2 linked regions of the Dyadobacter chenhuakuii genome follow. The protein of the gene in region 2 interacts with the protein of the main gene of each other region in a pairwise test. Links are inferred from orthologs where the notes say so. Each region holds a gene or a part of one and is shown on either strand. Other genes may lie near its edges.

Region 1 (15,270 bases), 4.7 Mb from region 2 along the record:
CCATTCCAAAGGGATAACCCATCATGCTGCCATAACCCAGGCCGCCCATCATCATGGGGTTCTGGTAACGGTATTCAGGATAAAAAACCTCTGCTACCAACAGGAAATTGTCGTTTTTCGGAACAATGTCATGAACTAGTAATCGGTAATTCAGTTTCAGATCGTCGCCGCTTTCTTTCTTCTTGCGGATGCGTTTTTCCATCTTTTCCTGCTGCCGCTCGTTCATGAAATTGAAGAAATTCTTAAACTCGGTAAAGCTGTGGTAACGCGTGAAAACGGGCTCATCCCCCACGATCTTGCTGATATAAAGTCCTTGCGAAGCCGCATTGGACGTGCTTTGCATGTTCCGGTAACCATATGTGCCGATTACGACCCTTACAGAGTCGTTGAGCACTTGTAACCTGCCGCTCAGCAACGAATAATCATCCTCGGGATCCACCGAAACCTGCGCATAAAGCTCACCGGTTTCTTCATACGAACGAGCCACAATGCGGGTCTGTCTGCCTTTTTTTACTGCGAAACAAACATTCACCAAATGATGCGCCGTGTCCACTTCAACGGTCTGAATGGCATTAGAGCCTTTGATAGCCGATGGCAAAACCTTCGTTTGGGATGTCCTGAGCTGTGTTAGAATTAATACAGGCTCATTGCGAACCATTCCGGCCATGAAGACGGAGTAACCCAATGTTTTGAAATCAGTGATCTCGAAACGATCGAGTGTGTTGATCGTAAATGTTTCCACAAAGCCCGGCCCGACATTCACTTTCACGATCTGATATAAGGGACTGCGGTATTTACTGAAAAGCAAAAACACAGCCTGGCCATCGTAGGAGGAGGTGATATAGTCCAGATTGGATTCAATAGGCCCGTCAATCGACCAAACGCGTTCCAGGTTTGTATCAAATTTCTGAACATTGAATGTGCCTTTCTCCGGTTTGGAAATGAGCAAGACGCCTTGCGCGCCGAGCGGCACCGTCTGGTAAGCCATATTACCTGATAAAGGCAACTCTATCCTCTTAACACCTTGTGCAGCAGCAAATAATGACGCTGTAACAAGGCTAAAAAGCAACAAGATCTGACGAAGTGCAGAAATGGAATTAAGATTCATGTGCCAATGCAACAATAATGTCGAATTCTTCACGCTTAACCGGCACTACCGAAAGTCTGGACAAGCGCACCAGTTCCATATTTTTGAGAATATCATGCTTCTTGATCTGTTCGAGCGTGACCGTTTTGGGAAAATGCTCCACCGGGACCACGTTAACAACCACCCAGTCACCCGTATCGATCGTTGGATCGGGATAATGTTCTTTTGAAACTTTGGCCAGACCCACAACCTCCTTACCAATGTTGCTATGATAAAAAAGCACCAGATCGCCTTTCTTCATGGCCATCAGGTTGTTACGTGCGGCAAAATTCCGGACACCGTCCCACATGCCTTCCTTTTCTGCTACAAGATGGTCCCAGGAATATTTATTCGGTTCACTTTTTACAAGCCAATGGTTCATGGATTTCAGTTAGGTTTTAAACAAATTTGTTGGTTTCAGAGATGGATCTTGCGATCAGGGAAATTTCGGGTATTTGCTGAAATCGGGCTTTCTTTTTTCGAGAAACGATTTCTGGCCTTCTTTTGCTTCCTCGCTCAGATAATAAAGCAATGTTGCATTGCCAGCCAATTCCTGAATTCCGGCTTGTCCATCCAGTTCCGCATTGAACGAGCTTTTCAGCATCCGGATAGACAATGGACTTTTTTCCTGGATTTTCTTACACCATTCAACCGTTGTCGTTTCCAGGTCTTCCAAAGGAACAACTTTATTTACCAAACCCATTTGCAATGCTTCCTGCGCATCATATTGATCGCATAGGAACCAGATTTCGCGCGCTTTTTTCTGTCCCACAACCCGTGCAAGATAAGACGCGCCAAAGCCGCCGTCGAAACTCCCAACCTTTGGTCCTGTTTGTCCGAAACGCGCATTTTCAGCCGCAATCGAAAGGTCGCAGATCACGTGCAGCACGTGTCCGCCGCCTATGGCCCAACCTGCCACCATGGCGATAACTGCCTTAGGAATAGACCGGATCATGCGTTGCAGATCCAGCACATTCAAACGCGGCACATGGTCATCGCCAATGTAACCGCCGTGGCCGCGAACGGACTGATCGCCGCCGGAACAGAATGCTTTTCCGCCTTCGCCGGTTAGAATAATGACGTCGATACGCGTGTCTTCGCGGCAAATGTGCATCGCGTCGATCATTTCGGTAACGGTGAGCGGCGTGAATGCGTTGTGTTTATGCGGGCGATTTATGCTTATTTTTGCAATGCCTTCGTGAAGCGTAAAAAGGATTTCCTCGTATTCTTTAATGGTTTCCCACTGGATTGAGCTTGACATAAATTCGGAATGTAAATGAATAATCTGGCGTTAAAAAGTTAACTATAACGGCCGTTAACTCGTTCGCAACAATCTGCGAAATTACAGATTGTTTGGGTTTCCTTCAAAAACAAATGAATAACTTTCCAATGCCCTGGAACACAAGTATAAGCGCAATTGCAACACAGGAAAGGCCGGAGCATTTTTACTTTGCCGAGGCATATGATTTCATGCAATCCTGGTTGAACGGCCAGCATACATTCACATTACAGACTTCCGGATCGACCGGGGCGCCCAAACCGATCCAAATTCACCGGAGCCAGTTGATCGCAAGTGCACAAATGACGGGCAAGGCGCTGGGCCTTCGTTCAGGAACGCGCGCGCTTGTTTGTCTGAATGTACATTATATAGCGGGCCTGATGATGCTTGTCCGCGGGATGGAGCTCGATTGGGAAATGACGGTCATTGAGCCTTCCGCCAATCCTTTGCTGGACGTTAACAGGCTTGATACATTCGATTTCACTGCTTTGGTGCCGTTGCAACTGGGCACTATACTCGAAAATTCAAAGACAGAAAATCAGGTGAACAGATTAGGAACAGTGCTTTTGGGCGGAGCGCCGGTCAATGTTTCGCTGCAAAGAAAAATTGAATCATTGAGCGTTCCGGTTTACCAAAGTTACGGGATGACCGAAACGGTTTCGCACATTGCGTTGCGCAGGTTGAACGGAGGAAATTTTTCAGAAGATTACCAATTCCTGCCCAACATTGTTTTTGGCACAGACGATCGCGGCTGCCTGCACATTTCCGGACCGGTTACGAATGGTGAAGTTGTCCAAACTAATGATCTGGTTGAGATTGCCGGAAATACATTCAAATGGATCGGAAGGGCTGATAATGTGATCAATTCGGGAGGCGTTAAGATCGTTCTTGACAAAGTGGACGCGACCGTAGGCAAAGTGTTTTTTGATTTAAAGATCGGGAATGCATTTTTTAACTGGTTCGTTTCGGATGAAAAACTGGGGCAGAAACTGATCCTGGTCGTCGAAGGAACCGGGAACACTTTTCAGGCAAAGGACATGATTGAAGAAATTAGAAAAAGCCTTTCCGCCTATGAAACGCCGAAACATGTTTACTTTGTGCAGCATTTTAATAAAACAACCACGGACAAGGTCGACAAGCGGCGCACGGTCCAACAACTTTTAGCATCTCAAAATGGATAAGAATATTCAGATCCCCGGTTACTACATCATTCGTTTTCAAACAGCCTCCGTCGTTCCGGCCCCTTATTCGCATTTTTATACATTAAAACTCGATATCGCTGCGAAGGACCGGCTTACGGTTGATTTTGACATTAAATATCTGGATCGCGATGAGCTGGATGAGGACGATTTGCTGGACGAAGGTTTTTCACCGGATGATGATTACGCCTGGAAAGGCAATGTTCCCGCGATCTGGATCGCGCAGTTTCAGGACATTATGACTTCTTCCAAAATCATCAGAAAGAGAGAGGAAAGTGAATTTGAGGATTTTGTAGAAATTGAGCTCGACGAGAATGGTAAAATGGTTACTATTTATCCGGTCGATAAGGAACGCTGGTCGTACTTCTTACAGGAGTTTATGCAGGCAGTTTTTGAAGCGGGCGGGAGAGAGATGCCATTTGAGCTAACTTACCTCGAAATTGACGGCGATAACCAGAAGCAGCTGGACCTGCGCGCATCATTTGCAGAAAAATCGTTCACATTGGTAAAGGATAAAGCGCCGGCCCGGAAACTGGAATGGTCGCAGTTGCAAAAGGTTATGGACACGGTTTATAAGGCCGAGTTCGTTCCTGATAATGCTTCGGACAAAAAGCCTTCAAAAAAGGGAAAATACATTACTGCCGGAGACGGACTTTGGTATCAAATGGGCGTTGCGATCCTGGAAACAACCTCAAAAAGCCGGGATTTGGACAAAATTGAGGCTTTGTTTAATTCTTTATCCAAGTAATTGCTGTTCAAATTATTAAGATCTGTACTGGTTCAGTTCCTGCTGCAATTCATCTACCAGCAGGCTGACCCTTTCCAGTGAAGGCTGCGGTGTAGGCAGTTGCAAACTTACAAATGCCTTCACTTCCCAAACTTCCTGCACATCCTGCAAAGGAACTTCTAATTCTTCAAACTCGGCCATATCGGACGTCAGAAGCAACATTCCCGAAGTTTTTACCTGATTAAATGCAGTCCTGTAAACGAATCCGTGGCCACGCAGGACAAAGATGTATTGCATACCATCCTTAATATCATACCAGTTCCTCACGAATGTTCCCACCAGGATAGAACCTGGATAGGCAAAGTCTGCACCGCTTTCAAAGGCCCGGTAATAACCCATAGGCAGGTTAGGAAGCTGAAAAACGGGAAGTTGGTTCAGGTAGCCCGGATTTTGAAAGTTAGCAAGATATTCCTGCTGTAAATTTTTTGCAACCCATTGAATGGTAGGATAGTTAACTACTTTTTCTTCAACTGGTGCATTAAACTGGCTGCCCTGGAATTGGTTGTTAAAAACAGGCAGTTGTGAATCAGGAAGAGCGCTAGCTGCCGGGTTTTGTATAGCTGGCTGGTTCTGTGGCTCGCCATTTACAGGCTTGAAATTGACCTGCTTGGAAACCATTCGGATCTCCGGTTCAGGCTGCTGATATTTTTCAATGATTTTTGACAAAGGCTGCGGTTCCGAAAAAGCCGGAATGCGGATCTGCGAAGGAACAGGCGCATTGCCCGAATGCGAAACCGTCATAGGCCGACCGGCATTCATGGGCAAGGACATATCCGGCGTTTCCCTTAATTTCCTGAGGTCATTTTTGAGCAGGTTATCCACTGTGATGCCAAACGCCGCCGCCATATTTTTCAAATTGGTCAGGTTTGGATTGGCACGGGCCTCTTCGTAAGCGCCAAGCAGAGAGCGTTTTATCGCGATCTTTCTTGCAAATTGCTCCTGAGTCAGGCCATTAAGCCTCCTGAGATATTTTATATTATTGCTGACGATGCTCATGATGAATGCCTTTCAGGTTATTGGTAAATTTCCTTCTTAGCAGCTTTGAAAGTGTTGGTTAGCAACCCACAAATGGTCATCAGGCCAACGCCTCCCGGAACGGGCGTAATGTAGCTCGTTTTCGGCGCTACGTCACTGAAGTTAACGTCACCCTTGATCGCAAAACCGCTTTTCTTGGTCTCGTCCACAACTCTCGTGATGCCCACGTCAATCACTACTGCTCCTTCTTTAACGTAATCAGCGGTCACAAATTCTGGTCGGCCCAGGGCAACGATCAAAATATCTGCGGTTTGGCAGATTTCTTTCAGATTCTGTGTTTTTGAATGTGTAATGGTTACCGTGCAATTGCCCGGATATTCATTACGCTGCATTAATATGCTCATCGGCAAGCCCACGATCTGGCTGCGGCCGATCACTACGCAATGTTTTCCGCTGGTTTCGATCTTGGCGCGAATCAGCATTTCTAATATCCCGAACGGAGTTGCCGAAATGTAAGCAGGCAAGCCTTTGCACATTTTGCCCACGTTCACCGGATGAAAACCATCCACGTCCTTAGCCGGACTAACGGCTTCCATAATGGTGTTTTCAGAAATATGTTTGGGTAGGGGAAGCTGCACAATGAATCCGTCCACGTCCGGATCGTTATTTAATCCTTCCACTGCGTCCAGAAGTTCTTTTTCGCTTATTTCAGGCCCGAATCTCAGTAATGTTGATGTGAAACCAATTTCTTCACAGCTTCTGATCTTGGATGCTACGTAGGTTTCGCTTGCGCCATTGGCACCAACGAGTATGGCAGCCAAATGCGGCTTTTTGCCACCACCGGCCACCCACGCTTCCACTTCGTTTTTTATTTCAAACTTAATTTGGGATGAAATCGCTTTCCCGTCTAGTAACTGCATTATTGACTGATAATATTTTTGATAAGAATTTCCATTCCCGTAGTCGCCTTTTCCTGAATGAATGTCATGTTGGGTTTGAGACTGATATCGGGTTTTGCAGGATCGATAATATAAATAGGCTTGTCCGCGCCGACGTAATGCACGAGTCCTGCTGCCGGATAAACTGCCAGCGACGTGCCGACAACCACAAAGATGTCAGCCTGTTCCGTAACATCCATCGCGATTTCCATCATCGGAACTTCCTCGCCGAACCACACAATGTGCGGCCTCAGCTGGCTCCCAAGTTCACAGAGATCTCCCGTTTTTAGCTCCCAGGATGACATTTCATAAACCAGGTCAGGGTTCTTCGTGCTTCTGGATTTGAAAAGCTCGCCATGCAAATGGATTATGTTTGAAGAACCGGCGATCTCGTGCAGGTTATCGACGTTTTGGGTAATGATGGTTACGTCAAAATCCTTTTCCAACTCCACGAGCGCATAATGGGCAGCATTGGGCTTCACGTCCGCAGCCTGCTTTCTGCGCTGGTTGTAAAAGTCCAGCACAAGTTCCTGGTTACGCTGCCAGGCTTCCGGGGTGGCCACATCCTCAATGCGGAAGTTGTCCCACAATCCACCATTGTCGCGGAATGTGCTGATCCCGCTTTCGGCACTGATGCCCGCTCCGGACAGCACTACAAGTTTTTTCATGATCTTTATTTTCTAGTGTGTAACTGATTTATTATTAGCTCTTTTTCGCTGCTTTGGGTGCTGCCGGCTTCTTAGCCGCCGGTTTCGCTGCTGCTTTTTTCGCCGCTGGCTTTTTGGCTGCCGGTTTTTTCTCCGCCACCTTTTTCTCTGCCGGTGCTTTTACAACAGCCGCCTTAGCCACCGGTTTCTTGCCAAATCTTCCCGCAGGCTTATCCGGTGTCTCTGCTGCCAGCTTCACTACTTCTTCGTAGGTAAGCGATGCCGGTTCTGTTCCTTTCGGAATCTTAACATTCTTCTTTCCAAAAGCAATGTAAGGTCCGTATTTACCATTCAGCACTTTCGCGTCCGGATCTTCGGCGAACTCTTTAATGGTCCTGTTGCTGTCCTGTAAGCGTTTTTCAGTGATAATTTCGATCAGTCTGTCTTCTGTGACAGCCATTGGATCGTCTGTTCTTGCCAGAGAATAATATTTGCCGTCATGCTTTACATATGGGCCGAATTTTCCGATGTTGACGATCAATTCTTTCTCCTCGTACAAACCTACTTCGCGTGGCAGTTTAAATAATTCAAAAGCTTCTTCCAGCGTAATGTTCTCCATCAGCTGACCTTTCATCAAGCTCGCAAATTTTGGTTTTTCCTCATCTTCCGCATCACCGATCTGCACATAAGGGCCGTATTTACCGATTCTTACGGATACTTTTTTGCCCGTTGCAGGATCTTCGCCCAGATCGCGCGACGTGAGGCTGCGGTCGATGGCTTCTTCGTTTGCCTCGGTTACTTTCTTCTGAAATGGCGTGTAAAAGTTCTTGATCATCTGGCGCCATTCGAGCTGGCCTTCGGCAATGTGGTCAAAATCCTTCTCAACATTAGCCGTAAAAGAGTAATCAATAATGTCATTAAAATGACTTACCAGAAAGTCATTCACGACCATTCCGGTGCTGGTAGGAAAGAGTTTTGCCTTTTCCGAGCCGTAAATTTCTTTATTGACCTTGCTGTTGATCTGGTTATTAGCCAGCGTCAGTTCTTTAAAATCACGTTCTGTTCCCTGGCGGTCTTCTTTTACAATGTATTCGCGCCTTAATATGGTAGAAATTGTAGGTGCGTATGTGGATGGACGTCCGATGCCCATTTCTTCCAGCTTTTTAACCAAACTTGCTTCCGTATAGCGGGGCGGGTTTCTTGTGAAGCGTTCCGTCGCTTTCATGTCTGCCAGGTTCAGGATCTGGTTAATGTTCAGCGGAGGCAGCATTCCTTTCTGCTCTTCATCGCCTTCATCGTCGCTGGATTCCATATATACTTTCAGGAAACCTTCGAATTTGATCACCTCGCCTTGTGCAACGAGTTCTTCGGAAGTAGTTGAAATAGAAATGGTTGCCGTTGTGCGTTCCAGTTGCGCATCCGACATTTGTGATGCGATGGCACGTTTCCAGATCAGCTCATACAAGCGCTGCTCATTGCGGTCGCTGCTGCCATTTAATGTAGAAAAATCAGTTGGCCTGATGGCTTCGTGAGCTTCTTGCGCCGACTCGTTTTTGGTCTTGAATATCCTTTTATTATAATAATCCTGTCCGTATTCCTTCGTAATCTGCACCCTGGCTTTTTCCAATGCTTCCTCCGACAAATTCGTGGAGTCCGTTCTCATGTAGGAGATTTTACCAGCTTCGTAAAGCCGTTGTGCAACGGTCATGGTTTGCGCTACGGAAAAGCTCAGCTTACGGGATGCTTCCTGTTGTAATGTAGAAGTTGTGAATGGCGGTGCTGGTGTTTTTTTGGCTGGTTTAACTTCAAGGCTTTTGATGGAGAACTGTGCGCCGATGCATTTTTCGAGAAATTTCATCGCATCTTCTTCCTGGGGAAAGTTCTTCGCCAATTCTGCATTCAGGACTTTGCCATTTCCAAGATCAAAATGCGCAGTCACTTTGAAGCTGCTTTTGCTTCTGAACGCATCGATTTCCCTTTCCCTTTCAACAATAATACGGACCGCAACAGATTGCACACGTCCGGCCGAAAGGTTTGATTTACCAATTCTTATTTTTTTCCAGAGCACCGGGGAAAGCTCATAACCTACGAGCCTGTCCAGGATCCGGCGTGCCTGCTGCGCGTCCACCAGATCTACATCTATTATACGCGGTTTGGAAATCGCATTTTGTAAAGCAGTTTTCGTAATCTCCCTGAACACAATTCTTTTAGTGTCGTCGGGTAACCCCAAGGCTTCTTTCAAGTGCCACGAAATCGCCTCTCCTTCGCGGTCATCATCCGTTGCGAGCCATACTTCTGCGCCCTTGGCGAGTTTTTTAAGCTCGGATATCACCTTTACTTTATCAGCGGAAATTTCATAAGAAGGTTGGAAACCATGCTCAACATCCACACCCATATCATGCTCCGGAAGGTCACGAACGTGCCCGAAACTTGACTTGACGGTGAAATCTGCTCCTAAATAACTTTCAATGGTTTTGGCCTTCGCCGGTGACTCAACGATCACCAGATTTTTTGACATAACTTTGGATTTAAGGGATCTTGTAGCACTTTGAATGTCCAAATATAGGGTACAATCCTGCAAAAAATCAAAGCGCTGCTGAAAAGGTAATCTAAAATCGCCGATAATGCGGCAGTCCCTGTTGGGCGTATTTGAAATAATTTCCCAAATATCCCGGCTGTAAGAACAAAAACTTTAAGGGCGAGGTTATTTAAATGCGTCCTTAGTATATAATGATGCTAAATAGTAGTGAAAAGCGGCAGGCAAGCCTCAGCTTATGCCGTAAATTCGTACTTTCGCGTGTTTTAATGATCAAAAATCTTCCACCTAATTGAGGCGTATATTGTATTTTTCACTATGAACATTTATAAGGATTACATCAAGGAAATTGAAGAAAGAGCAGCCCAGGGACTTCATCCTAAGCCAATAGACGGCGCCGAGTTGCTGGGAGAAATTATCGCACAGATAAAGGATACGGAAAACGAGTATCGCGAAGATTCTCTCAAGTTTTTTATCTACAACACATTACCAGGAACAACAAGCGCTGCCGGTGCGAAAGCCAGGTTCCTCAAAGAAATCATTCTTGGCGAATCCATCGTTTCAGAAATATCACCCGCTTTTGCATTTGAACTGCTGTCGCACATGAAGGGCGGTCCTTCCATTGGCGTATTGCTGGATCTTGCATTGGGCGAAAATTATTCGATTGCTAAACAAGCGGCTGCGGTGCTTAAAACGCAGGTTTACTTATATGATGCAGACACAGACCGTCTGAAAGAAGCATTTAAAAGCGGCAACGAAATCGCCCGGGAAATCCTTGAAAGTTATGCCCGCGGGGACTTCTTCACATTGCTGCCTGAAATACCGGAAGAAATTAAGATCGTAACATTCATTGCCGGAGAGGGGGATATCTCAACCGATTTACTCTCTCCGGGTAATCAGGCGCACTCGCGCTCTGACCGCGAATTGCATGGTCAATGTATGATCACAACGACTGCCCAGAAGCAAATCAAAGCATTACAGGAAGAGCATCCTGACAAAAGCGTGATGTTGATTGCTGAGAAAGGCACGATGGGCGTGGGCTCTTCGCGCATGTCCGGTGTGAATAATGTGGCGCTTTGGACCGGCAAGCAGGCGAGTCCGTATATCCCTTACGTTAACATTGCGCCTATTGTGGGCGGAACCAATGGCATTTCTCCCATTTTCCTAACCACTGTTGATGTTACAGGGGGAATTGGAATAGATTTGAAAAACTGGGTTAAGAAAGTGGACGAGAACGGAAACGTTGTTCGTAACGAAAGCGGAGATCCTGTTTTGGAAGAGGTTTATTCAGTTGCTACGGGCACTGTTTTGACCATTAATACAAAAACAAAAAAACTGTACAACGGCGACAAGGAACTGATTGACATTTCCAAAGCGCTTACGCCACAGAAAAAGGAATTTATCAGAGCAGGCGGCTCCTATGCCATTGTTTTTGGTAAAAAAATACAAACGGTCGCGGCAAAGATCTTAGGCATCGAACCTACGCTTGTTTTCGCACCTTCCAAAGAAATTTCAAATGAAGGCCAGGGCCTTACTGCGGTTGAAAAGATCTTCAACAGAAATGCAGTTGGGACAACGCCGGGTAAAGTTTTGCACGCCGGTTCTGATGTTCGTGTTGAGGTTAACATTGTCGGTTCGCAAGATACGACGGGTTTAATGACCGCTCAGGAACTGGAATCAATGGCTGCGACAACCATTTCGCCGATTGTGGACGGGGCTTATCAATCTGGTTGCCACACCGCATCGGTTTGGGATAAAAAAGCGCAGGCTAACATTCCGAAACTGATGAAGTTTATGAATGATTTCGGCCTCATCACAGCGCGTGACCCGAAGGGCGAATATCACTCGATGACCGATGTGATCCACAAAGTCCTTAACGACATTACTATTGACGAATGGGCAATCATCATCGGTGGCGACTCACATACAAGAATGTCCAAAGGCGTTGCTTTTGGTGCTGACTCGGGAACTGTTGCCATTGCACTTGCAACCGGTGAAGTTTCCATGCCAATTCCCGAATCCGTTAAGGTAACATTTAAAGGTGACATGAAAGGGCACATGGATTTCCGTGATGTCGTTCACGCCACACAGGCGCAAATGTTGCAGCAATTTGGCGGCGAAAACGTTTTCCAGGGCCGCATCATTGAAGTGCATCTGGGAACATTACCCGCCGACCAGGCATTTACATTTACCGACTGGACTGCGGAAATGAAGGCGAAAGCTTCCATTTGTATTTCAGAAGATGACACGTTGATCGAATCCCTGGAAATTGCTAAAAACAGGATCCAGATTATGATTGATAAGGGCATGGAGAACCACAAGCAGGTTCTTCAGGGACTGATCAACAAAGCAGATAAGCGCATTGCTGAAATCAAATCCGGTGAAAAACCTGCTTTGGTTCCTGATGCAAATGCTAAATATTATGCAGAAGTTGTCATTGATCTCGACGCGATCGTTGAACCGATGATTGCCGATCCGGATGTAAATAATAAAGAGGTTTCAAAGCGTTACACCCACGATACAATCCGTCCGCTTTCTTTTTATGGAGAGGACAAAAAAGTTGATCTTGGTTTCGTAGGCTCTTGTATGGTTCATAAAGGGGATTTGAAAATCGTTTCTCAAATGCTCCGTAATCTGGAAGAACAAAAAGGCAAAGTTGAATTCTTCGCTCCGCTGGTTGTGGCCGCGCCGACTTACAATATTATAGAAGAGCTGAAAAAAGAAGGTGACTGGGATGTTTTGCAAAAATACTCAGGCTTTGAATTCGACGATAACGCTCCGAAAGTAGCGGCGCGTACGGAATATGAAAACATGATGTATCTGGAACGTCCGGGCTGCAACCTTTGCATGGGTAACCAGGAAAAAGCCGCCAAAGGCGATACAGTTCTGGCTACTTCTACCCGTCTTTTCCAGGGAAGGGTTGTTGAAGATTCGGATCGTAAAAAAGGAGAGTCATTGCTGGCATCTACGCCGGTGGTCGTTTTGTCCGCAATCCTCGGACGCATTCCGAACATTGAGGAATACAAAGCGGCAGTGGTTGGCATTGACCTGACGAAGTTTGCACCGCCAGTTAAACAATTGGCGAGATAATCGATACTGGCACAGTTGTTGACGCGTGTGAATGTATTAGCATAAATAATAATTACTATGGCTTTTGACTTAGACATGATTAAGGGCGTTTATGCCCGTATGCAGGAAAGGGTGGAAGCTGCTCGTAAGATAGAGGGGCGGCCTTTAACGCTTGCAGAAAAGATTTTATATTCCCATTTGTGGGAAGGAACCCCTAAACAGGTTTACGAGCGCGGCAAGTCCTACGTGGATTTTGCTCCCGACCGTGTTGCTATGCAGGATGCCACCGCCCAAATGGCGCTGTTGCAGTTCATGCAGGCTGGACGGCCGCAGGTTGCAGTTCCTTCAACCGTGCATTGTGATCACTTGATCCAGGCAGAGGTTGGGGCGACGCAGGATTTGAAAAATGCGGTTGACAAAAACAAAGAAGTTTATGACTTCCTTTCTTCGGTTTCCAATAAATACGGCTTAGGCTTCTGGCGCGCAGGCGCTGGTATCATTCACCAGGTTGTGCTTGAAAACTATGCATTTCCGGGGGGTATGATGATCGGGACGGACTCACACACGCCTAATGCAGGTGGTTTGGGTATGATCGCGATAGGTGTCGGCGGCGCGGATGCCAGTGACGTCATGTCCGGTTTGGCTTGGGAGCTTAAAATGCCTCGTTTGATCGGTGTTAAACTAACTGGTAAGCTAAGCGGATGGACTGCTGCGAAAGACGTTATTCTTTGGGTTGCAGGCCAGCTGACTGTAAAAGGCGGAACCGGCTACATTGTCGAGTATTTCGGTGATGGTGCAGAAAGCATTTCAGCCACAGGTAAGGCGACGATCTGTAATATGGGAGCTGAAATCGGTGCTACTACATCGATTTTCGCATATGATGAAAGAAGCGCTGCTTATCTGAGAGCAACCGAAAGGGCTGAAATTGCAGATGCAGCGGACAACATTAAGTCATATCTGCGCTCTGATGACGAGGTTTATGCAGATCCTGCGACCTATTATGATCAGTTGATCGAACTGGACCTTTCTACACTGGAACCGCACGTAAACGGACCATTTACACCGGATTTGGCCTGGCCTTTGTCTAAATTCGCCACTGCGGTGAAAGAAAATGGCTGGCCTGAAGTGCTTTCGGTTGGGTTGATCGGATCCTGTACAAATTCAAGTTATGAAGATGTTAGCCGTGCAGCGTCTTTGGCGCAGCAGGCTGTGGATAAGAAACTGACTGTAAGCTCGGAATATACCATTACGCCAGGTTCGGAACTCGTTCGCTATACGGTGGAACGAGATGGTTACCTCGATACATTTGCCAAAATCGGCGGTGTTGTGCTGGCTAATGCTTGCGGACCTTGTATTGGTCAGTGGGCGCGTCATGGGGCTGAAAAAGGAGAGAAAAACTCCATTATCACTTCCTTCAACCGTAATTTCTCGAAACGTGCGGATGGTAACCCCAACACGCACTCATTCGTAGCTTCGCCTGAGATCGTAACTGCACTGGCCATCGCCGGTAGACTTACTTTTGATCCGAGAACAGACAAGCTGGTTAACTCGGAAGGTGTTGAAGTAATGCTGGACGAGCCAACCGGTTTAGAGCAGCCGATAAGAGGGTATGCCGTAGAAGACGCCGGTTACCAAGCTCCTGCGGAAGATCCAAGTCAGGTTCAGGTTTTGGTAAGTCCAACTTCTGACCGCTTGCAATTGCTGGAACCGTTTGCTGAGTGGGAGGGGACAGATCTAAGAGGTTTGAAACTCCTTATCAAGGCAAAAGGAAAATGTACGACAGACCATATTTCAATGGCTGGCCCATGGTTGAAATACCGTGGTCACCTCGATAATATTTCCAATAACATGCTGATTGGTGCGGTAAATTATTACAATGAAAAAACCAACACCATCAAAAATCAGCTTACCCACGAATATTCGGAAGTCCCCGCTGTGCAGCGTGATTACAAAGCGCACGGAATCGGAACGATCGTTGTAGGTGATGAAAACTATGGAGAAGGTTCATCCCGCGAACACGCAGCGATGGAACCCCGTTTCCTTGGCGTCCGGGCTATTTTGACAAAATCATTTGCCCGTATCCACGAAACGAACCTGAAAAAGCAGGGAATGCTCGCATTAACCTTTGCTAATACAGGTGATTATGATAAAATCCAGGAAGACGATACGATTGACATTGTCGGACTGCAAACTTTTGCAGAAGGTCAGCCGCTAACCATCGTTTTGCACCATGCAGATGGCACAAGCGAAGAGTTTCCGGTAAACCACACTTACAATGAGCAGCAGATCGAATGGTTCAAAGCAGGTTCTGCATTGAACATTATTCGCAAATCAGTTGCGGCTGCGTAATCTTGTTGACATTGATGTATAAACGCAAAAAAGGCTTCCATACGGAGGCCTTTTTGCATAAAGAGAAATCACCAAAAGAATACAGAACTAAAATACATTATCGGTTACCTCCTACGGCGGCCGTCGCTGACGAATATATAAATCCCGGAGGGATATAATATCGGTAGCAAAGAAGATTGGGTTAATGTATAAATCCCGGAGGGATGCAACAATGTGCAAATCATTGCATCCCTCCGGGATTTATACATTCGTCAGCGACGGCCGCCGCAGGCGGTTACCGATATTTTATCCCTCTGGGATTTGACGCTGCCCGACCTTTTGCTACCGATATTATATCCCTATGGGATTCGACGCTCCCCGACCTT
Region 2 (15,173 bases):
AAATTATCAAAATAAGTGGATTTAATAAGTGCCGTGCTCCCCACCCCGATAGAGAGACTTTCCAATGTCATGACGGAAGCTGCCGGTATAACGTTGTACATCAAGCGTGATGACCTGATCCATCCGACGGTGTCCGGTAACAAATGGCGGAAGCTGAAATACAATTTGCTCGAAGCCAGCAGCCAGGGATATACACGCATTCTGACATTCGGCGGTGCGTTTTCCAATCACTTGTATGCCACTGCGGCTGCGGGTAATGCCTTGGGTTTTGAAACAATCGGCGTTGTAAGGGGCGAAGAATTAGCAGAAAAGCTTTCGCCCACATTGCTATTTTGCCAGAATCAAGGAATGCAGCTGTATTTCGTATCGCGGTCGGAATACAAGCTGAGGAGCTCGGATAATTATCTGCTGGATCTCGCTACAAAGTTTGATCATCCTTTTATAGTCCCGGAAGGCGGTACTTCCACATTAGCATTGCAGGGCGTGGCGGAAATGGTGCCGGAAGTAAATGTGCAACTGGCTAAAACCGCTAATTACTTTGCCGTTGCTGCGGGCACGGGCGGAACAGCAGCCGGACTGCTATCTGCTGGCGCAAACGTGCTTGCTTTTTCAGCATTAAAAGGCGGGGAATTTTTGAAAAATGACATTAGCATGCTGTTAAGCAACCAACATTCATCCGGAAGTTTACAGCTCTTTACAGATTACCATTTTGGAGGCTATGCCAAATGGAACCCGGAGCTTATCGCGTTCATGCAGAATTTTAAGGACGAATTTGGCATCCAGCTCGAACAGGTTTACACGGCTAAAATGTTCTTCGGGCTTTTTGATCTGATCCGTAAAAATCATTTTCCAAAAGGCACTACAATCGTTGCCGTGCACACGGGCGGCTTGCAGGGATTGCTTAAAGCATAGGCAATTCAGGACAGGGCGGGGATTTCTTCGTCGCTGTTCGCTGATTTTGTTCTGACAAATTCTTTGATCAGATCTTTTTCTCCTGCAATCCACAATACATCATCGTTTTCAATGATCATCGACGAATCGGGGTTGAGGATGCGCTCGCCGTTTCTTTCCAGCCCTACAATCATCCCACGCGTTTTTTCCCTGATTTGACTGCTTCGGATACTTTTTCCACGGATCTGATACTCGCTTCTCACTTCCACGCGTTCCAGCACAATGCTGTCTTCGTGCGCCATATAGACGTCCCCATTCGTGCTCACCTCAATATGCCCCCGGAAGATATCCAGCTGGTCGTCCGTCCCGATAACTTCGATGCGGTCACAGGGATACAGCACTTCGGTAGGGCGGGGGAGATAAATCGTTTTACTGCCGCGCTCGATCAGCACAACATTGATCCCAAAATTTTCCCTGATCTTTAATTCCTGCAAAGTTTTGCCAATAAGAGAGGAATCGGCGCTCACTTCCAGAAACGCAAAATGCGCGTCCCAGGGCAGCAATATCATTTTGGATTTTCCACTTCCTTCCAGCTGTCTTGCATTTAAATTTTGCAAAAAGCGCTCTTCAATGCGGGTGTAAAAGGTTTGTAATCTTTGATAAAAAATTGCAAAACCCAGGATCATAATCCCGCCGGCTACGGCCAGCGCGGTGGGCGTAGCAAAAAAGGAGTTGAGCAGAAAACCCATTAATAAAATAGCAATCAGCACGCGTGAAAGTTCTAGCAACAGCAACGGGCCGCGGCTGAATTTCCGGCTTAACCAGATCGCTGAATAAGCTTTCCTATTGGATCTTTTGAAAATGAGCGCCCATAGGAATGGAGAAATCAAAAGAAATGTAATGCCAAACAATACGGCATTGGTAATGTAAGTTTCCGGAACCCTGGTATGCAATTGATCCGCGAGCTGACGCGAGGAGGCCATAACAATCCCGATGATCACCACCGAATTTAGTATAACCGTTTGTGAATAGGATTTCAGGATCTGGTTCCAATGCGTGGTCTGGACAATCGTTTCGGTGCTGGTGCTATATCTGTTCAGATAATGTTTCCACCGCTCCGGCAGCCGTTTTTCGAGCCATTCTGAAAGCGGTTCGGAGGCTTTCATCATGTAAGGCGTCGTAAATGTGGTGATGACAGAAACCCCCACCGCAATCGGATAAAGAAAACTGCTTGTTACGCTCAGCGAAAGTCCCAGGTTGGCAATAATGAATGAAAATTCACCGATCTGCGACATGCTCATTCCGGACTGCAATGAATTTTTGAGTGGCTGTCCCGAAATGATGGCGCCCAGTGAAACGAATGTTGTTTTACCTAAAATCACAACCAAAACCAGGATGGCTGTCGGCAATGCATATTCCACCAGCAGGCCTGGATTAATCAGCATTCCGACCGATATAAAGAACACCGCACCAAAAAGATCTTTCAATGGTTTCAACAAATGCTCGATCTTTTCGGCATGGGTAGTTTCAGCCAGGATCGAACCCATGATGAACGCGCCAAGCGCTGCCGAAAAGCCCGCCTGCGTTACCAGAAAAACCATCCCAAAGCATAATGCCACAGAGGTGATAAGGACGCTCTCGTCGTTCATTAGCTTTCTGTAACGCCTGAGAAGCGTGGGAAACACAAATATGCCGCCCAAAAACCATAATGTCAGGAAGAAGAATAGTTTGAGGATAGATTGTAACAGCTCCATCCCAGCAAATTGCTGACTGATAGAAAGCGTGGAAAGTAACACCATGAGCAGCACTGCCGTCAAATCCTCGATCACCAGGATGCCCAGCACGACGCGGGTGAATTTCTGTGTTTTTAACCCTAGTTCATCAAAAGCCCTGAATATGATCGTGGTGGAGGAAATCGCGATGATCCCACCCAGAAAAAGACTGTCTGTTTTGCTCCATCCCAGCAGCTGGCCCGTTGTAAAACCAGTGGTCAGCATCATTCCTACTTCAAACAAACCCGTTATAGCGGCTGTATTGCCGACCTTGACCAGTTTTTTAAAACTAAATTCGAGACCTAAGTTGAAAAGCAGGAAAATCACACCAATCTCTGCCCATATCTCGATGGTTTTAATGTCAGTGATGGTTGGAAATAAGTTGAAATTAGGACCTACAAGCAATCCAGCCAATATGTAACCTAAAACGATGGGCTGTTTTAATTTTTTGAAAATAAGGGTAATGATACCCGCCATCGTGAGTATTAATGAAAGGTCGACAATCAGTTGCGGAACGTGCGTCATATAATGGTTTAGTGGCGAATATTTTCTTGAGGTCAATAAAATACAAAAAGCCTCTGACGTATCAAAGGCTTTTGTAATGCAATCGTATAAAAAGTTGGGTTACAGCATCAACCTACGCTGCCTTCCAAACTGATTTCCAGTAATTTCTGTGCTTCCACTGCAAACTCCATCGGAAGCTGGTTCAGCACTTCTTTTGCGTAACCATTAACAATCAATGCAACCGCCTGCTCGGTAGGAATTCCGCGTTGATTACAGTAAAAAAGAATGTCTTCACCAATCTTCGAAGTGGTTGCTTCGTGTTCCACAGTTGCGGAAGGGTTGCTTACTTCAATGTATGGGAATGTATGCGCCCCGCATTTGTCACCCAATAACAGGGAATCGCATTGCGAAAAGTTTCGCGCTTTTTCGGCTTTCTTGAAAACCTGCACGAGTCCTCTGTACGAATTCTGGCTCTTACCGGCTGAAATACCTTTTGAAACGATACGGCTCTTCGTATTCTTACCGATATGGATCATTTTCGTCCCCGTATCAGCTTGCTGCATGTTATTAGTAACCGCAACAGAGTAAAATTCACCAATTGAATTATCGCCTTTCAGGATCACCGAAGGATATTTCCACGTGATCGCCGAACCGGTTTCAACCTGCGTCCATGAGATTTTTGAGCCAGCACCGTCACAAAGACCGCGTTTGGTTACAAAGTTGTAAATCCCGCCTTTTCCGTCTTTATCGCCCGGATACCAGTTCTGAACAGTTGAATATTTAACATTCGCATTCTCATGTGCGAAGATTTCCACAACAGCCGCGTGCAGCTGGTTTTCATCACGCATCGGCGCTGTACAGCCTTCCAGATAACTTACGTGGCTATCAGCATCGCCAATAATCAGCGTACGCTCAAATTGTCCTGTTCCCGCAGCATTGATACGGAAATAAGTGGAAAGCTCCATCGGGCAACGAACGCCTTTTGGAATGTAGACAAAAGAACCATCAGAGAATACAGCAGAATTCAATGCTGCATAATAGTTGTCTTTCGGTGGAACAACCGATCCCAGATATTTCTGAACCAGTGCAGGATGTTCACGAATAGCCTCGCTGATGGAACAGAATATAATACCCTTTTCTTTCAGCGATTCTTTAAATGTTGTAAAAACCGATTCAGAGTCCATAACAGCATCAACCGCGATGGAAACGCCTGAAAGTCTCTTTTGCTCGTTAAGGGAAATTCCCAGACGCTCAAAAGTGTCACGCAATTCCGGATCAATGTCATCCAGACTGTCAACCTGCTTTTTCTTTTTAGGCGCCGAATAATATTTGATTGCCTGAAAATCGATTTTTGGATAATGTACGTTAGGCCACTTGGGTTCAGCCATAGTAAGCCACAAATGATAAGCTTTCAAACGCCACGCAAGCATCCACTCCGGTTCATTTTTTTTGGCTGAGATAAACCTGACAATATCATCATTCAGCCCCATAGGAGCTTCATCTGCTTCAATATCAGTTACAAAACCATATTTGTATTCCGAACTGGTGATTTCCTCCAACAATTCATCTTCTTTGCTCATAGTCTAATTATTATCACACTGTGTTTCGTTTAATAGTAACACAGAGAACGGGGATTGAGTTTATTGAGAACATCAAAAATACACAAAAATGCGGATTTATAGGTAAGCTCCCGTCGAAAGATAGTTCTTCACATAGTCATCAATTCCTTCTTCCAATGAGGTAAAAGGACGTGTGAAACCGATGGAGCGAAGTTTGCTCATATTGGCCTGCGTGAAATACTGATATTTATCCCTGATATCTTCCGGAGTGTCTATATACGAAATGTCAACCGGCCTGTCCATTGCATTGAATGTGCTTGTTACCAGGTCTTTGAATGTCCGGGCGCGGCCGCTTCCAAGGTTATAGATTCCGGAGTTTTTGCGGTGATGCATGAAGAAAATGCAAACGTCGATCAGGTCTTTTACATAAATAAAATCACGCATTTGCTCGCCGTCCTGGAAATCGGGGTTATGCGAGCGGAAAAGCTTCATTTTCTCCGTTTTATTGATCTGATTAAAGGCATGCATAACTACGGAAGCCATCCTTCCTTTGTGATATTCATTCGGGCCGTATACATTGAAAAACTTCAATCCTGCCCAGAAAAACGGTTTTTTCTCTTGCTGTAATGCCCAGATATCAAACTCATTCTTAGAGTCGCCATATGGATTCAGCGGTTTAAGCTGTGATAATGTTGATTCGTTATCATCGTAACCGTGCTCGCCAAGTCCGTAAGTGGCTGCTGACGAAGCATATACAAGCGGAATCTGGCAAGCAACGCATTTCTCCCAGATCTGCTTGGAATAACTCACATTCAGTTCCTCAAAAATATCCCTGTCAAATTCTGTCGTATCAGTCCGTGCGCCGATGTGAAAGATGAATTCAACATCCCGGTTGTTTTGATCAAGCCAGTCGAAAAGCGAAGTTCTTTCCACTTTTTCCTGAATTGTTTTTCCTGCAAGATTTTCTGCTTTCTCGATTTTAGAAAAATCATCGACTGCGATAATGCTTTTGAAACCGTCCTTATTTAGTCGGCTGATAAGCCCGCTGCCAATGAATCCGGCTGCACCTGTTACGATAATCATGGGAGAGATATATGTGATTTTTATTATTATCCTCTTGTTAAGCTGCAAAACTACGGATACAAGATGTAATTTTGTACCCTATTTATTAAGGGAGAAGAAGATTTATGATTTACGTAACAAGAAAAGAGCATTTTAACGCAGCCCACCGTCTTTTCAATCCGGCATGGTCTGAGGAAAAAAACCAGGAAGTGTTTGGGCCATGTGCTAACAACAACTGGCACGGACACAATTTTGAGCTGATTGTTACTGTAAAAGGAAAGCCGGATCCGGACACGGGATTCGTGATCGATTTAAAGGTGCTGGGTGACATTGTGAAAGAGAAAGTGGTGGACAAAGTGGACCATAAAAATCTCAATTTGGATGTTGATTTTATGCAGGGCAAAATGGCTTCCTGTGAAATTTTTGTAACCGAAATATGGAATATCCTTGCGCCTGCCATCGCTGCCGCATCCCCGCAGTCCAAGCTGCATTACATTAAGCTGGTTGAAACGCCAAAGAATTTCGTAGAGTATTACGGCGAATAAGCGCCAACTGACTAGTCCAGATGAAATATTACCTCATTGCCGGAGAGCGTTCGGGAGATTTGCATGGTTCCAACCTCATTGGTGGAATCCGTGAGAATGATCCTGATGCGCAGTTCCGTGGCTGGGGAGGGGATATGATGGCGGCCTCGGGCATGGAACTGGTTACACATTATAAGGACACTGCTTTCATGGGTTTCCTGGAAGTTGCGCTCAACCTTCACAAAATTTCTGGTTTTCTTAAAAAATGTAAAGCCGATATCCTTGCATACAAGCCGGATGCATTGATCCTGATCGACTACCCGGGCTTCAATCTGCGCATTGCGTCATTTGCGAAGTCAAAAGGCTTGAAGGTTTTCTATTACATTTCTCCCAAAGTGTGGGCCTGGAATCAGAAGCGGGCATTAAAGATCAAACAGAATGTAGATCATATGTTCGTGATCTTTCCCTTTGAAATTGATTTTTACAAAAAATTCGATTACAAAGTAGATTACGTCGGCAATCCGCTGATGGACGCAATCGCAGCATTCAAGCCCGATCCTGACTTTAAGCAAAAGAACAATCTGGAAGCCGATAAGCCTGTCATAGCATTACTGCCGGGCAGCAGGCAGCAGGAAATCATCGGCATGCTGGACATTATGCTGACTGTTCAGCCCCATTTCCCCGATTATCAATTCGTCATTGCTGGCGTAAGCAATTTGCCCCAAACATTGTATGAAAAATACATTGCAGCTCACAACGCCATCATTGTGTACGAATCCACCTATGATTTGCTGAACATTGCGGATGCTGCATTGGTAACTTCCGGCACAGCAACTCTGGAAACCGCCTTATTCAGTGTTCCCGAAGTGGTTTGTTACAAAACGAGCACATTCTCCTATGCCATCGCCAAGCGCCTCATCCGCGTGCCTTTCATCTCGTTGGTTAATCTTATTTTAGACAAAGAAGCGGTTAGAGAGCTGATCCAGGATGAATTAAACGAGAATCAGCTGGTCAGCGAATTAAAGAAGATCCTACCCGGCGGAGTTAAGTATCAACAGCAAATGCAGGACTACAAAACGCTGCAAACCATGGTAGGAGGGCCTGGGGCGTCTGGCAGAGCGGGTGGATTTATAGTTGGATATTTGAAATAATGAATAAAATTTTTGACATCACTAAAATACAGCGAATAACCCTGTACCAGCCATGGACGAAAAAGAGTATCCATTAAAAAAAGAGGGCCTTTTGAGCCAGGCGGAAACGAACTCATCCATTCAAATCATAGATTACAATCCCACCCATGCAAAGGCATTTTACGATTTGAATTATGCATGGATATCAGAAGCTTATGAAGTGGAGCCGGAGGATGAAAAAGTCCTTGACGATCCCGAGAGCTATTACCTGAAAGACGGTGGTGCCATACTAATAGCGCTTTACCAAAACGAAGTTGTAGGGACATGCGCATTGAAACAAGGCGAGCCGGGCACGTTGGAAATGAGTAAAATGACTGTTTCGAAAGAAATGCGAGGCAAAAAAATCGGAGATCTGCTGGGTAAGGCGATCATTGAAAAAGCGCGCGATTTAGGAGCGCAAAAAATCATTCTTTATTCCAACAAAAAAGGCTCAGCAGCCGGCATCAATCTTTATAGGAAGCTGGGTTTTGTTGAAGTGCCGCTAACCGGTCACAACTTCAAGCGCGCAGATATCAAAATGGAATTGGCATTGTAGCAAGTCAATTTGATCCTGATAATACAGGGATTATCCTGTCTCACGTTTTGCGCTTCTTCTTCCGTGCCGAAGGGAACAAAACATTGTTCAATATCAATCGGTAACCCGGCGAATTGGGATAAAGATTCAGGTCCGTGGGCATTCTGCGACCGCCTCCGCCGCGTCCTTCGGGATCGTGACCACCATAGAATGTCCATTGTCCACGGCCGAGTTCGCCATAGATGTAGCGATCCGAAGAAGCTGCTGTTCCCATCACGAGTACGCTTGGTTTGACGGTTTTTTTTGAGAATGCGAAAGTCTGACCCATAAATTCCCTGATCAGATGTTCATGATTCTGAACAAGCATGGCCGGTATTACATCCCATTTGGCAGAAAAATCAAATAACGAAAAATAGGCCCCTTCTTCGCCCCAGCTGCGAAAACCTCCCGCGGAAGAATTAATGTCGGAAAATGTCATCCCTTCATATTCATCCAGCGCGAGTTTGAAATTCTGGAATGCGAATGTTTTTTCAAAATCGAGTTTGGACTGTGCGTCAGGATCCACGCCGTCGCCATCCATATTGTCGACAATATCAATGCCCTCGGCTGCTAATGCAATGTCGAAAGTCTCTGCGCCGGAGCACATGGCAAACAGGAACCCGCCGCCTGCACAGAATTCCTTTATTGCTTTTGCAACGGCCAGCTTCATTTGCGGCACTTTGGCAAAACCAAACCGGCTCGCAATGGCTTCCTGCGCTTTCACATCTGCGGGCGTGGTCCGTCGCAGACTTTTGCCAAATTGCCCTGTGAAATCTTCGTGATGCAAATGCAGCCAGTCGTATTTCGGCAGGTCGCCTTTCAGGATTTCTTCATCGTAAATGACTTCAAAAGGAATCTCGGCATATTTCAAAACCAGTAAAACAGCATCCGTATTCTCGAACTCGGACGGGCTGATTTTGATAGGAGAATAAACGGCGATTTTAGCGGCCTTATGCAGCTTGATCAGATCCATATTCACGTTCGGATCACTGATCTGGCTCACAATCTGCGCGCTGGCGGATTCGGATAGCACTTCATAGGAAACAGCGCGGAGCTTGCATTCATTCTCAATGGACTTACTGTAAGCCACTTTGAAAGCCCCGCCCCGGTAGTTAAGCAGCCAGTCAACGTCAATTTCCCCGTTCAGCAACATGTACGCGAGGCCATAAGCCTTCAAGTGATTTGTCTGCGTGTGATCCATCGGGATCAGGATCTGATTCGCAAAGGTGTTTTGCGAGACGAGCACCAAAATGAGTATTATAAACCTCTTCAGCATAACGTGACAGGTTAAATTTCCAGCGCCAGAAAACAGGGGAGGGTAAAATCAAATTTAACGAATAATCACGATATTAAATGCTTGCCAGTAAGTGAATTAGTTATTTTTTTCTTAGATCAAAATTCGGTTTTAAAGGTAAGAAGGTGTTACGAAAAGCGGATGATATGTTTGAAAGGCGTAAAGCCGGTCAGGAACACAGTGGGCGCTTCCACAGGTGGGAGCGCGCCGCGTAATGCAATGTTCTTGTGCAAGCCAATTCCCGGTCCAAAAGAAATTGTGTCACCATTCAAGCTGTAACTCCCGGTCCCCTCTTTCAGCAGCCACGAATCTTTGGCTTTTTCAATCTGGGTAAGCCCGGTGAATGTTCCGCCCGGCCTGAAAATAAGTTCAAGAGCCAACGGGACGCGTTCAGTGCCGGAGGTTTGGATCTCGATCTGCATGCCATTATCCGTTTCGCTGATCAGGATTTTTGTTTCCAGGGTCTGCACTTCACTAACAGGCCGGAAGAGGCGCGGCATTTTCTCCCAGTCTCCGTCTTTGGCAATAAAATCTTTGGGATAGGGTTGGTAATAAGGTCCTTCCAATGTCTGAGTAAGTTCCCACGTTTTTCCCTGCTCAACAATTTGCTCCGACTGAAACTGACCTTTGCCAAAAAACGAAGAGGCCAGTCGCACGCCCTGCAAAACCGCATTTCCTTTCATAAATGTAAACCAGGTAGGGTTGTTGGCGATCAATGTGCTGTCCCAGTTTCCCCGGCGGATGCGGACGAGGCCCGAATTTGGGTAAGTTTTGACATAGTTAACCGGCAGCGGCTTGGGAGCGGGCAAGTCTTTCCATAATGTCTGGTCGGCGAGGTAATAGTCCAGGAAACCGCCGATTTTAAGCCCGGCCGTCTTTTCGATCATCTGGCACATTGCTGCATACCCACCGTTTTGATCTTTCAAAGCCATATAGCGATAAGGATAATAATAGTTTTCCAATGTCCCTATTAATGCCTTATCCTGCCGACCTGACGCATCGGTAACGATTTCGCCATTCGGATGAACGTAAAACATCGTCATATCCAGGTTCTTCCGTACGTTGTCCAACAGTTCTGGTTTGTTGAAGCCATTCGCAATCGTGATAAGCAGCCGATCGGTCAGTGAGGAATAAATAAAAGTGCTTTTTTCATTGTATTGCCCATCCTCATCCATATCAATGTGTTCACCGAGCCATTCTTCCGCCCTGGCCACATACTTGGGATCGGGCCAGAGCGAGTTGAGCCTGGCCAGCGCCGCACACACCACCCATCTGTGATTGGGCGTGTGTATCCCACCGACCGACAATGCATTTCCGCCCCGGATCAGGAAGGTTTCAAGGTTTGCGAGCATTTTTTCAGAACCTTTTGTCCCTGATTTCTGAATGAGCGTATATGCGGTTGCGAGGCGCTTCACGAGAAATCCTGTATCCGGCGTCGAATGAAAATTGGTGGAAAGCAAATCAATGGTTCCATCCGCATGCTGCGTTTTGACAAGATATAATGCTGCCAGGTCCATATCAGCCAGTAATTCGGGCGATTGAAAAAAGCGGGAGTTCGAAGACGAGATTGCATTGCCGCCTGCCTGGATCAGTGCGGATGTAGTGTGTGGATTAACAATGTCAAAAGCGTCCATCAGGCCACCATATGCGGGGTTTGCAGCATCCTTAATCTGCAATTTTCTGATCGCCTCTACACCGATATCATTTTGTTTTACCAGCGTATCCAACCATTCCGGCATTTTTTGTATCTTCTTGGTTACAGTGCTGAATGAGAGCGCTGAGGTGATGGGTAATGTGCAGATTCCAGCAGCCGCCCCTTTTACAAATATTCTTCTGTTCATTGTAGGATATGGTTCTTATGCCTTCAAAAGGAGCGGAAACGAAGGGGTTACTTGCTGATAGAACTTATACTACATTATTTCCATTATTTGTGCCGGATGCATTGGATTTGAATAAAAATTAGAACAAATTTGATCCCGATTTTACAACTAGTAAGAATGTTTTGTTTGCCGTTTGCTAACTGCGTTTTCAAAAGCCCGAAGTTTTCGAGAGCTTTAATATGCCTTTTTGGCCTTCTCCACACCATCTATTACATTTTGTTTGCCGGAAATTTCAAATGAAAACAACGCTACTACGCAATTTAAGTTTGGGCTACCTTCTTTTGCCTAACCTGATTTTTTCGCTGGGATGGTTTCGGTTGCCTTTGTCCGTTATGCTTGCGCTGGCGATCATCTGCATTTTCGTTTATAATTATCGCCTCGAAAAAAACAATCTGGCCGAACTCAGCAGCAAGCAGCTGGTTCAGATATCCGTTATTTCCTTGCTCATTATTGCATTCTCGGGTATAGGGGGATTTTGCTTCCAGGCATTTGACTACTGGGCACATAATTCAAAATACTACACGCTCTTCAATCATTCCTGGCCGGTTTTATTTAAGGCAAATGGCCGTTATGCTTGTCATTATTTCGGCTTTTTCCTGGTTCCCGCGCTGATCTCCAAAATGCTGGGCGAATTATCAGGAATAGCACTTTATCTGTGGGCTTCTCTGGGCCTGTTTCTTGGGTTTTGCTGGATATTCATTTTTACGGGAAAAAGTTATCTGTCGCTCGTGCTGTTCCTTTCGCTGGGAGGCATAGGGCATTTGGTGAAAGTGGTTACTTTGAGGTTAATCGGTCTCAATTATCACGTGCCCCCGTTTTTCACAGAAATCTGGCCCGTGCTTTATCAGGCGCAATGGGCGCCTAACCAGCTAATCCCGATCATCATTGTTTCGTCCATTCTCTTCCATGATTATGTGTATTTGAAAAAGCCCGAACGCAGCTTCCTGGCCGTAATCGCCATTTTTATCTGGGGGATTTTCCCTTCGATCGTTTTTGTGATCATTTTCTCAATGCTTATCCTGCTGCGTTATGGCAGGGATATCAAAGCATTTTTCCAACGTCAGGTGCTGATTGACATTCTCGTTCCCGGCCTGATCTTCATCCCGACTTTCTTCTATTTCTTGTCTGGTAAAAGTTCGGTTATAGCAGGTTTTATATGGCAGTTCAACCCTTTGAACGAGATCGCATTTCACTATTTCTTTGGTGTGGTCATTGATCTGGGCGTGCTGATCGGCATTGTGTTCATCCTGAACCTTCATAAAAACATCAACCGGGACATCATAGTAGCATTGTTTACGCTCCTTATCCTGATTTCGCTGGTGAGAATGGGTAAATGGAACGACTGGTTCCTGAGAGGCAATACACCGGTTTTGACATTGCTCTCGCTTTTTATCCTGCAAGGTTTTTCCACCTGGATCAAAGAGCATCCGCATTGGTACAAGCAGAAAGTGGCATATCCTTTAATGATATTTCTTTTGCTGGGCCTTGTGGTTCCTATGTCGCAGATCCGGCGTGCCTTGCAGGAGAATGTGGTTACGTCCATGCTTTTCCCGGACAAGGTGAAATTTACTCCTTATCCTTACAATCAGTTTGAAGATTTTTATGAGCTGGGCCTGAGCATTTATTCCCAGCAGGAAGCCAATCAGTTTCTAGGCCAGAAAGGGTCTATCTACGAATTGTATTTAGCACGATAACACAAACCTTCTCATATCTCAGCCCCCGAGTGTTTTCAAAAACTTGGGAGCAATTCTGTTTTTAGAGGCCTGCTCGTACGCATAGGCCATGCGGATCAGGTCCGCTTCTCCATAAGCTCTTCCCAGAAACGAGATCCCGATCGGAAGCTCGTCCACTGCACCCATAGGAACGGTCACAGAAGGAAATCCCGATATAGCAGCCGGTCCATAGCCGCCATATCCCGTCCAGAAATCACCATTTACCAGGTCATTACACCAGGCCGGGCCAGTCGCCGGGCCACATAAGGCATCCAGTTTTTCGGATTCGAAAAGCCGGTTTAATTCCACTCTTACATTCAATATTTTCTGGCGGGCATCCTGATATTGTTTTGATTCCAGATCACCTCTCGTTTGGGAAATTTCAAGCAATTCCTGCTGAAAATAGGGCATTGCTTTCTCTGCATTTGCTTTGTTGAATGCAATGAGCGCTTCGAGCGACTTTATCTTCGCATTGGATTTATAAAGATATTTATTGAGTCCATCCTTGAACTCGTATTGCAACAATATGGATTCAGCCCCATCCGTACTTTGGGCCTTCATATAATCGACCTCCACAATCACAGCGCCTTTCTGTTTCATCTGGTCCAACGCTTTTTTCAAAAGGGCATCTACATCTTCGTGCTGTTTCAAAAATCCCTTTTCGATTCCAATGCGCTTGCCTTTCAAGCCATTGGCATCAAGCGATGAGGAGAAATCTTTAAAATGCGCATAATCCACGCGGGTATCTGCCGGCTCGGACGGATTGGCACCGACCATTGCTCCGAGCAGCATAGCCGCATCGGCAACAGTCCGGCCGAGTGGTCCGGCGGTGTCCTGCGTTGCTGATATCGGGATAATGCCCGTCTGGCTCACGAGCCCCACAGTCGGTTTGATGCCTACAACGCCGTTCATGGCTGCCGGGCAGGCGATGGAGCCATTGGTTTCCGTGCCCACAGCTACTGCGCAGAGGTTAGCAGCCACCGCCGCTCCCGATCCGGAACTCGACCCGCAGGGCGAACGGTCCAGGATGTATGGATTTTTGGTTTGACCGCCGCGGCTGCTCCATCCGCTCGTCGAACGTGTAGAGCGAAAATTGGCCCACTCGCTCATATTGGTCTTTCCAAGGATCACGGCGCCCGCCTCACGCATTTTCTGCACGACAAATGCGTCCAATGATGCAATGTTACCGGCTAGCGCGATGGAGCCCGCCGTTGTCTGCATTTTGTCCTTTGTATCAATGTTGTCTTTGATTAAAACAGGGATTCCGTGCATAGGGCCTCGCACATTTCCTTTCTTCCTCTCCGCGTCCATTGCGTCTGCAATCGCTATCGCATCAGGATTCACCTCGATCACCGCATTGATTTTCGGGCCGTTACGGTCCAGTAAGGCGATTTGATCCAGGTAACTTTTTGTGATGGAGCGGGATGTTAATGTTCCTTTTTTCATTCCATCCTGCATTTGTGCCACCGTCATTTCTGATAATTGAAATGAATCCTCATCCTGTGGCTCCCTATTGCTCGTCTCGGAATTACATTTAAAAAGAGGAAATGCAGCCAGGGTAATTCCTGCCGCAGATGTGAGGCGCACAAAGTTTCTTCGTTTCATAGGAGCATTCGTCGTCAGTAGATTGCAATATAAAAAGTCCTTGAAGCATTCGTTTAGCTGCGCGGAATTTTTTCAGACAACTGCTTCCATATCCAGAAGATCAGCCAGGCGGGAGACAAAATGACAACGGTAATAATGGTCGCAATCGCGAGGATCGCTGCGAACAGGATCTTGAAAAACAGGACGAGAAATTTTGCCATGTTGCGTTATAGGTGTGTATGTTGTAGAATAAATTATTCTTATACTTTCTTGCGTCTCGAATGTGTTTGACAAGCATTGTAAAAATTCCCTTGTTACCATAGTCAAAACTGCCTAAAAGCCCTTAAATGTTTAAATTTATAAGAAAATTATCATATAAAATTAGGCTGGCATGGTTATTTATTTAATTTTGTCATTGAAAAATATCACATAAACAGTAACGGCTATGAACTTCATCACCAACATCATATATTACTCAGGTAAGCTTCTGTTCGCGACGATCTTATTTGTTGCGATGATCATTTCAACCATCATTTCCCTGCCATTTATTGGCGCCGGGATGATTAAGGACGCGATTGACTCTCATCCGCACCAGCATGCAGACCGGAATCACATGGCGGATTACTTTGGATAATAGCATATTGAACT

Evidence for each region.
Region 1: the proteins of rfaD (region 2) and menB interact in binary tests that used the Escherichia coli proteins (3 or more experiments, as listed by UniProt). The link is inferred for Dyadobacter chenhuakuii from one-to-one orthologs.

The regions. Positions count from the first base shown.
Region 1 is NZ_CP098805.1:1,167,398-1,182,667, forward strand. The notes cover bases 476-3,410. They hold menB (1,4-dihydroxy-2-naphthoyl-CoA synthase), read right to left. Parts: upstream 2,388-3,410; coding sequence 1,563-2,387; downstream 476-1,562. Other genes in these bases: NFI80_RS04835 (hypothetical protein), read right to left, coding at 476-1,108; NFI80_RS04840 (EVE domain-containing protein), read right to left, coding at 1,098-1,508; NFI80_RS04850 (AMP-binding protein), read left to right, coding at 2,501-3,410. In the rest of the region: more of NFI80_RS04835, read right to left, coding at 1-475; more of NFI80_RS04850, read left to right, coding at 3,411-3,586; NFI80_RS04855 (hypothetical protein), read left to right, coding at 3,579-4,352; NFI80_RS04860 (helix-turn-helix transcriptional regulator), read right to left, coding at 4,368-5,387; NFI80_RS04865 (bifunctional 5,10-methylenetetrahydrofolate dehydrogenase/5,10-methenyltetrahydrofolate cyclohydrolase), read right to left, coding at 5,405-6,286; NFI80_RS04870 (SIR2 family NAD-dependent protein deacylase), read right to left, coding at 6,286-6,972; topA (type I DNA topoisomerase), read right to left, coding at 7,007-9,469; NFI80_RS04880 (bifunctional aconitate hydratase 2/2-methylisocitrate dehydratase), read left to right, coding at 9,806-12,577; NFI80_RS04885 (aconitate hydratase), read left to right, coding at 12,635-14,905. UniProt on the Escherichia coli protein: Converts o-succinylbenzoyl-CoA (OSB-CoA) to 1,4-dihydroxy-2-naphthoyl-CoA (DHNA-CoA).
Region 2 is NZ_CP098805.1:5,848,266-5,863,438, forward strand. The notes cover bases 3,827-6,664. They hold rfaD (ADP-glyceromanno-heptose 6-epimerase), read right to left. Parts: upstream 5,810-6,664; coding sequence 4,844-5,809; downstream 3,827-4,843. Other genes in these bases: sufB (Fe-S cluster assembly protein SufB), read right to left, coding at 3,827-4,747; NFI80_RS24560 (6-pyruvoyl trahydropterin synthase family protein), read left to right, coding at 5,914-6,333; lpxB (lipid-A-disaccharide synthase), read left to right, coding at 6,354-6,664. In the rest of the region: NFI80_RS24540 (1-aminocyclopropane-1-carboxylate deaminase/D-cysteine desulfhydrase), read left to right, coding at 16-912; NFI80_RS24545 (monovalent cation:proton antiporter family protein), read right to left, coding at 918-3,188; more of sufB, read right to left, coding at 3,296-3,826; more of lpxB, read left to right, coding at 6,665-7,463; NFI80_RS24570 (GNAT family N-acetyltransferase), read left to right, coding at 7,516-8,037; NFI80_RS24575 (asparagine synthetase B), read right to left, coding at 8,078-9,331; NFI80_RS24580 (hypothetical protein), read right to left, coding at 9,478-11,190; NFI80_RS24585 (hypothetical protein), read left to right, coding at 11,466-12,923; NFI80_RS24590 (amidase), read right to left, coding at 12,942-14,546; NFI80_RS24595 (hypothetical protein), read right to left, coding at 14,600-14,746; NFI80_RS24600 (hypothetical protein), read left to right, coding at 14,971-15,159. UniProt on the Escherichia coli protein: Catalyzes the interconversion between ADP-D-glycero-beta-D-manno-heptose and ADP-L-glycero-beta-D-manno-heptose via an epimerization at carbon 6 of the heptose.